One region of the Gibbsiella quercinecans genome, then DNA from elsewhere that is predicted to be linked to it. Evidence: predicted binding sites of a transcription regulator. Region 1 holds the regulator's gene; the other holds the start of a gene.
What was found. The regulator Fur, encoded in region 1, represses iron uptake genes when iron is present. The targets are predictions, from matches to a motif close to ATAATAATGAGAACNACTATCAA.

Region 1 (4,429 bases):
GCGCAGCGATAAAAGAAAAGGATTGGGCCATCTATTTTCACAGTATCCGCCAGATCCTGAAGGTGGATAGCGATCAGTTTAAAATTAGCTTTATCACCGGCGATTTACATAAGCTGGAGCCGACGGATAAATTCACCGGCTTTCCGGCCGGGGGGCGCGTGGAGATCCCGTTGGTGGGGGAATACTGGCAATTGTTCAATAGCGACGTGATGCCGCGCTGGTATGCCACCTCCGGTAACGCCAAGCCTAAGGTGCTGGTGAACACCGATACTGAAGATTTGCACCAGTTCCTGACGCCGTTAAGCGGCGATCAATGGAAGCGCACCCAACATGATAACAACATCCTGATGACGCCAGCGACGCGCTTTACGAAAAACGCGGCGTTAAGCCGCCTGCCGGCCACGGCGCTGCGCGGGCAGATTATCCCAACGCCGCTGCAGGTGACGATTGATCCTACACAGGATGCCGATCTTAGCCAGGGCGTTGCACTGGCGCTTGGCGCATTGGCGGCGCCGGCAGCCAGCGCCGTCACCCAGCGTTTCGCACAGCTTGGCATCCCCCAACGTGCGGGCGGGTATCCGATCACAACCGCGATTGATCCGCACGCTTTCAGCGGCGCCGAGGCAGTGCCGGGAGCTTATACGCTGGCGATGGGTGAAAAATCCGCGCAGATTACCGGCATTGATGAAGCGGGCGTATTTTATGGTTTGCAGTCTGTTCTTTCACTGCTGCCTGCCGATGGCGACAAAAAAATCGCCGTGCTGACGGCCCGCGATGCGCCGCGTTTTCAATACCGTGGCGTGTTCCTGGACGTGGGGCGCAATTTCCACACCAAAGACGCGGTTCTGCGCTTATTGGACCAGATGGCGGCCTATAAGCTGAATAAATTCCACTTTCACCTGAGCGACGACGAAGGCTGGCGCATTGAAATTCCCGGCCTGCCGGAGTTAACCGAGGTGGGTGGCAAGCGCTGCCACGATCTGACAGAAACAACGTGCCTGTTGCCCCAGTTGGGCTCCGGGCCGGACAGCGATAATAACGGTTCCGGTTTTTTCACCCGCAGCGACTATATCGACATCGTAAAATACGCCCAGGCACGCCAGATTGAAGTGATCCCGGAAATTGACATGCCGGCGCACGCCCGTGCGGCGGTGGTTGCGATGGAAGCCCGCTACCAAAAGCTGCACGCCGAAGGCAAGGAACAGGCCGCTGGTGAATACCGCGTGCTGGATCCCACCGATGACTCCAATACCACGTCGGTGCAGTTTTACGATCGCCACAGCTACCTGAACCCTTGCCTGCCGTCGTCCACGCGCTTTGCCGATAAGGTGATTGGCGAGATTGCCCTGATGCATAAAGAGGCGGGCCAACCGCTGACCACCTGGCATTTTGGCGGTGATGAAGCAAAAAATATCCGCCTGGGCACCGGCTATACCGATATCCGCCATCCGGAGCCGGGCAAAGGCATGGTCGATCTCAGCAAAGAGGACAAACCCTGGGCGAAATCGCAGGTTTGCCAGGCGATGATCGCCCAAGGCAAAGTACAGGATATGGCGCACCTGCCGAGCTATTTCGCTATTGAGGTGAGTAAACGGGTTAACGCGCACGGCATCGAAAAAATGCAGGCCTGGCAGGATGGCCTGAAAGACGCGGAAAACGCCAAGGCGTTCGCCACCAAGCGCGTTGGCGTTAATTTCTGGGATACCCTGTACTGGGGCGGCTTCGACACCGCTAACGACTGGGCGAACAAGGGCTACGAGGTGACGATCTCCAACCCGGATTATGTCTACATGGATTTCCCGTACGAAGTTAACCCCAACGAACGCGGTTACTATTGGGCGGCACGCTTTAACGATGAACAGAAAATGTTCAGCTTTGCGCCGGACAACCTGCCGCAGAATGCGGAAACCTCGCGCGATCGCGACGGTGATGCCTTCAGCGCCAAGAGCGATAAGCCATGGCCAGGCGCCTATGGGCTGTCGGCGCAGTCCTGGAGCGAAACCGTGCGTACCGACGAGCAGATGGAATATATGATTTTCCCGCGCGTCATTTCGGTGGCGGAGCGTGCGTGGCACCGTGCGGGCTGGGAACTGGATTATCAGGCCGGGCGCGAATATAAAGGTGACGAAACGCAGTTTGTCGATCGCGCGGCGTTGGATAAAGACTGGCTGCGCTTTGCCAATCTGTTAGGGCAGCGTGAACTGGCCAAGTTGGATAAGGGGGGTATCCACTACCGCTTGCCGGTGCCTGGCGCGCGCATCGTTGATGGCAAACTGGAGGCCAATATCTCACTGCCGGGCCTGGGGATTGAATATTCCACCGACGGCGGCAAACAGTGGCGGCGCTATGACGGCAGCGCCAGGCCGAACGTTTCCGCTGGGGTGCAAATCCGTGCCGTCAGCCCAGATGGCAAGCGCTTTAGCCGCAGCGAAGCGGTGCAAGGGTAATTATGCCAGCTCGCGCGCCGCGCGGGCTGCATACGCAGCCCATAAAAAAACAGCCGTATATACGGCTGTTTTTTTACGCTAGGGGCAAGCACCTGTTACTTTGCGTTGTGTATCGAGTCATCTTCACGGCAATCACCGGTTTCACAGTGCCCATACAGATACAGGCTGTGGTTGGTGAGTTTGATACCGTGCCTTTTGGCAATATCACGCTGGCGCGCTTCGATAAATTCGTCGCGGAATTCGATCACTTTGCCGCAGTCCAGGCAAATCAGGTGATCGTGGTGGTGTTGCTGAGTCAATTCAAATACGGATTTGCCGCCTTCAAAATTGTGGCGGGTGACGATGCCGGCGTCGTCAAACTGGTTAAGCACGCGGTACACCGTGGCCAGGCCAATTTCTTCGCCCATATCAATCAATTTCTTATACAAATCTTCCGCACTGACGTGGTGGCATTCCGGATCCTGCAGCACTTCCAGGATTTTGAGTCGCGGAAGCGTGACTTTTAAGCCGGCCTTCTTCAATGCGGTGTTGTTGTCAGTCATGCGGATTCAGTCCTGTTACTATGCTAATCAAGTTGAGGCGTTCTCGCCTATGGCATCGGTCGGCACAAAGATATAATTGCGTCACATTATAGAACCGGTTGCGCTAAATGAAAACCGCCGGTTGTTAACAACGCTATATTTGCACTATTGCATTTTACATATGCAACGTCTTGATGAATGGGATAAACCGATGCCGCAGTTTACCGTGACGATGTGAGAAGTTACAAAATCGTAGCTTCTATTGCTTCAATTCATAATATCAATAATGACCCTGTTGACATTGCTACTATGCACGTTACAAGGCCATTATTCAACCGCCACCCACAAGGTTTAGTTGGCCAGTTCAGCCAGATTCAATTCTTCGCTGATCTGTTTGACCCAGGCGTCGACACGCTCGTTGGTCAACTCCGGCTGGCGGTCTTCATCAATGGCCAGGCCAATAAAATGATCGTCATCCGCCAAACCCTTTGAGGCTTCGAAATGGTAGCCCTGGGTTGGCCAGTGGCCGACGATGGTGGCGCCGCGTGGTTCGATGATATCGCGGATGGTGCCCATCGCATCGCAGAAGTATTCTGCGTAGTCTTCCTGATCGCCGCAGCCGAACAGCGCGACCAGCTTACCGTTGAAGTCGATCTCTTCGAGCGTAGGGAAGAAGTCATCCCAATCGCACTGCGCTTCACCGTAGTACCAGGTTGGAATACCCAGCAGCAGGATGTCGAAGGCTTCCAGATCTTCCTTGCTGCTTTTGGCAATGTCGTGAACTTCAGCCACTTCTTTGCCCAATTGTTTTTGGATCATCTTGGCAATGTTTTCGGTATTACCAGTGTCGCTGCCAAAGAAAATGCCTACAGTTGCCATATAGCGTATAACCCTTTCAATTCAATAAAGTTGTGTCGCGATAAGACGCCGATGGCGATGCAGCGCTGGGCATCCCGTGCGCCATTTTCACGCTGTTTCTTACCGGTAAACGCCTATCATGCCAGAAATTTACCCGCAGGATTTATCGCATTTATGCGATGCCTATGGGGAAGAAAGCGGGAGCGATCCGGCGTTGTCCTTAACGCCTGCGCCGCGCGCCAGGGCGGCAAGATCAGTGTTCTGGCTGTTCTTCCGCCAGTTTAGCCAACAGCATTTGCTCAATGAGTTCGCTGCGGCTGATGTTGCGCTGGTCCGCCAGTTTGTTCAGAGCGTCTACCGCGTCCGCATTGATTTTCAGCTCCACACGCCGCAAGCCACGAACCTTATCGCGCCGTAACTGATTGCGCTTGTTGATCCTAAGCTGTTCATTGCGGGAAAGCGGGTTAGTTTTCGGGCGCCCCGGACGGCGTTCATCTGCGAACAGATCCAGCGTTGTGCGATCCGTTTGTTCTTTAGCCATTGTTGCGGTAACTGCAAGGGAGTTTGTATCAAAAAGCGCTTATGCGCCTTTGGACGGTTCGG
Region 2 (4,429 bases), 2.5 Mb from region 1:
GCAGGCTGGCCAATGCGGCATTGCTGCCCCACTCTTCTATCGCCTGCAGCCACAGCGTCACGGCCGGCGGCACCAGTGCGGTTACGGTGATCCGGTGCTGTTCAATCAGCCGGAAACACTGCGCCGCGTCTGGATCGCTGGCGAACACGGTTAACCCGCCCACGTAAAACACGCCCAGTACGCCCGGCGAGCTCATTGGGTAGTTGTGCGCCACCGGCAACGCGCACAGGAAGCGGGTCTGCGCGTCAAAACCACACACTTCGACGCTGCGGCGAATACTGTAGTAATAGTCGTTGTGGGTTCGGGGGATCAGTTTCGGCGTGCCGGTGCTGCCGCCGGAAAGCTGGAAAAAGGCCACCTGATCGGCGGCGGACGGTGCGGCGACAAAGCCCTGGCTGTCTTCTTCCATCCAGGCGGCAAGCGCGCGCGCATCGCCCTCGGCATGGTGTAACCCCACCACGCGCAATGACAGATGGCGGCTGCAAAAGACCGCCAGCACATCGTCATCGGCAAACAGCGGGTGGCGGCGATCGGCGATCAGCAAGCTGGGGCGAATCTGCGTGGCGTAAGCATCAAGCTCGCTGCGCTGGTGGTTGGGCAGCGCATTAACCGGCACCACGCCAATCTTCAACAGGGCAAAAAACACCACGTAAAACTCAACGTCGTTGCCCAACTGCACCAGAGCGGTATCGCCGGCTTGCACCCCACGGCGCTGCAACGCCGCCGCCAGGTTGGTGGAATACTGCGCCAGTTGGCGGTAGCTTAGGCTGCCACGGGCATCAATCAGCGCCGCCGTGTCATTTTCAGCCTGCCGATCGAGAATGTCGGTCAGCGGCAGATCAAGCCAATAACCGCACTCGCGGTAGCGGCGGGCAAACTCTTCGGGCCAGGGGGTAAAAGCAATGCTCATTATTTTTATCCTTGGTTCAAACCGAATGCACGCAGGATTGTGCTCAGTTTGACACCGGTTTCACGCCATTCGGATTCGGGCAAGGAGTCCTGCACTATGCCTGCGCCGGCAAACAACCTCACCTGCTTGCCATCCACGGTGCCGCAGCGGATGGTGACCACCCATTCACCGTCGCCGTTGGCATCACACCAACCAACGATGCCGCCGAACAGTCCACGGTCAAAGGGTTCCAACTGTTTAATCAGTTCTGCCGCCGCGGCCGTTGGCGTGCCGCACAGCGCAGGCGTTGGGTGCAACAGGCAGGCCAGCGACAGCGCGTTTTCCGTTTTATCCGCCACTTTGCCGTCAATCGGCGTTGACAGGTGCCAGAGCGTCGTGGTGCTGAGCAATTCCGGGGCGGCGGGGATATTCAGAACCTGGCTGCGTGCGGCCAGCATGCGGCGCATGCCTTCGGTCACGATCTGGTGCTCGTAGCGATCTTTTTCCGACGCCATCAGTTGTTGGCGCACCTCGCGATCGCGCTGTGGATCGGCTTCCCGCCGGGTTGAGCCCGCCAACGGGTTCGAGTAGAAGCGATCGCCCTCTTTGCGTAACAGCAATTCCGGGCTGGCCCCCAACAGCGCGCCGGTGGCCAGCGGCACGTGGAAATGAAAGCCGTGCGGGTTCTGGGTAATAATACGCGCCATCAGCGCATGCCGGTCCACCGGGTGGCGGGTTTCAATCTCCAGCAGCCGTGAAAGCACCACCTTATCCAACCGCCCGCTCTTCATTTGTGCCACCGCATCGCTGACCATCTGCATGAACACCGGCTGTGGCGGCACTTCAAGCTGGCTGGCGATTTCCGGCGCGCTGCCGTTGGCCGCTGCGGCAGCGCCAAATGCGCGTTCGCGCTCAAACCAGTGAACGTGTTGCGGCACAAACAAGGCCGAAGGCTGGTGCGTGTCGAAGGGGATAGCGCCACATAACACCGGGTTGCTAACTCCGGCTAACCGCGCTTTGGCGAATGCCTGTTGCACCGCCTGTTGAAATACACCGCCAATCTCTTCACCGCCAAACGCAGGCAAAGCCATCGCAGCCACGCAGCCTTCCGTCCTCAGGCTCCGATAGGGCGAAGAGAAAAAGAAGCCGGAGGCCAGAGGTAAAGATGCCGCCTCTGCACGCTCATCATCCCTGCTAAACGGTTCCCTATGATTGGCACCACTCATGGCTATATCCATCGGTACACCTTTATCCTTTCATCAACGAAAATCACCGATAATAATGATTATCATTTATGTTAATCGCGCGCTAAATTACCTGTCATGATTTATCATGTCAACCAACAGTAACCCCTTCTCTGCGCCTGAATTATCAGGTAAATATTAGGGTTTTCGCCTATTTCCCCGCAATGTTGCGCGATACGGAAAGCTGGCCTTGTAACCGCTCACCCGGGTGGTTTACGCGATCGCATCACCGGGCGGTGGAACAAAAAATCAACACCTATGCAACTTGCCTTTATGGCGGACACATATATTTTTTATCAGTGGTAGATATAACTCTTTAATCTAAAAGGACACATTTCGATGAACAAAATTCTGCTGCTGGCGGCGGCGCTGTTCGGTTTCCTGGCGTTCAACAGCAGCTATGCTGCCGGCCCAGCCTGGCCGCGTACCCTGCAAACCACCCACGGCAGCGTTACGCTGGATCACCCGCCGGCGCGCATCGTTTCCACCAGCGTGACCGTTACCGGCACCCTCTTGGCCATTGACGCGCCGGTGATCGCCAGCGGCGCCGCCACGCCCAATCAGCGCCTGACCGACCCACAGGGCTTTTTCCGCCAGTGGGCGGATATCGCCCGGCAGCGCGGCGTAAAACGCTTGTATATCGGCGAGCCCAACGCCGAAGCCGTTGCCGGTGAAGCGCCCGATCTGATCATCGTAGCCGCCACCGGCGGTGATTCCGCCCTGCCGATCTACGATCAGTTGAAGGCCATTGCCCCGGTGCTGGTCGTCAACTACGACGATAAAAGCTGGCAAGAATTGGCCCAGGAGCTTGGCCAGGCGACCGGGCACGAAGCACAGGCCGCCAACGTGATCGCCGCGTTCGATGCGCAAGAAAACGCGCTAAAACAGCGGATGCAATTGCCGCCCCAGCCGGTTTCCGCGCTGGTGTTCCGCAACGACGGCAAGGCGGCCAACCTGTGGACCGCCGAATCCTCACAGGGGAAACTGTTACAGCAGCTTGGCTTTACCCTGGCAACGTTGCCGCCAAAATTAAGTACCAGCACCAGCATGGGGATGCGCAAGGACATCATCCAACTGGGCGGGGAAAACCTGGCCGCCGGGCTGAATGGTCAAACGCTGATGCTGTTCGCCAACGATGAAAGCGACGCCCAACGCCTGATGGCCAACAGCCTGCTGGCGCATCTGCCGGCGGTACAGAACCAGCGGGTTTACCCACTGGGCAATGATACCTTCCGCCTGGATTATTACAGCGCCAGCAACCTGCTGACGCGGCTGGAAAAGCAGTTTACTTCCCACTGACGGTTAACGGCGACGTTTCCTCCGGCCTGTGCAGGGTAACCTGCCGCAGGCCGGTCATCGTCACTAACAGCAGCACACCCAGCAGCGCCGCCCCCAGGCCGAAACTGGTGGCGGTCATCGCCGGCAGCATAAAGGCCCCCATCGCCCCCAGCAACAGCGCGCCCAGCGCATCGCCCACCACGTTCTGCGCCGTCCACAGGCCGTTAATCCGGCCCAGGAACGCATCCGGCGTCAGGTTCTGAATCAGCCCGTATTGCAGCAACGAATTCACCGCGCTCAGGTAGCCAAATACCACTAGGCACACCAACGCCAGGCTATACCACGGCATCAGGCCGAACAGCGCAATCGCCACAAAGGCACCGATGGCGGTCAGCAGCATCATCCAGCCAGGGCGCGCCACCTGCGCCACTCGCCCGCTGGTAAAAGCGCCCAGCGCCGCGCCGAGCGGCACCGCGGAATACATAAAGCCCAGGTAGGACGCGCCGATATGCCAGCTTTCACCCACGGCGGGATAAATGACGCGCACCGCGCTGGCCATGGTCAGCAACGCCCCGATCAGCGCTACCATGCCAATCACTTTGTTTTGGAATAAGAAGGCAAAACCGCTCACCAGTGCACGTAACGGGTGTTCACGCGGCTGCGGTGGTGGCATCAATTGCGGCAGGCTAAGCAACGGCACCAGCGTCAGCAGGGTGCCCAACGCCGCCAGGCCATAGTTCCAGCTCACCCCGGCGCTGGCGATCACGACGCCGCCCACCGCCGGGGAAAGCACCGAACCAAACCGCACCGTCAGCATACTGATCGCCCCGGCCTGTACGATATTTTCTCGCCCGACCAGCGCAGGAGTGGCCGCCAACAGAGCCGTGACCCCCACAGCGCCGAAAAAACCGTCCCACACGGCGAGCAGGTAGATCACCGCCAGCGAAGGCGATGGCAAGGCGGCGTTAACGCACAGGCCGATAAAGCCAATGCCGCAGGTCGTGCGGGCAAACAGGAT

Region 2: ACN28Q_RS19390 (isochorismate synthase) is a predicted target of Fur. The motif match lies at 2,165-2,187, and genes of this name have one in related genera.

Annotation. Positions count from the first base shown of each region.
Region 1 covers NZ_CP014136.1:1,226,961-1,231,389, reverse strand. The annotation lists gene ACN28Q_RS05665 (beta-N-acetylhexosaminidase) at 1-2,447, shown strand, start outside; gene fur (ferric iron uptake transcriptional regulator) at 2,543-2,989, opposite strand; gene fldA (flavodoxin FldA) at 3,320-3,847, opposite strand; gene ybfE (LexA regulated protein) at 4,080-4,367, opposite strand.
Region 2 covers NZ_CP014136.1:4,236,407-4,240,835, reverse strand. The annotation lists gene ACN28Q_RS19395 ((2,3-dihydroxybenzoyl)adenylate synthase) at 1-910, opposite strand, end outside; gene ACN28Q_RS19390 (isochorismate synthase) at 916-2,127, opposite strand; gene fepB (Fe2+-enterobactin ABC transporter substrate-binding protein) at 2,473-3,432, shown strand; gene entS (enterobactin transporter EntS) at 3,419-4,429, opposite strand, start outside.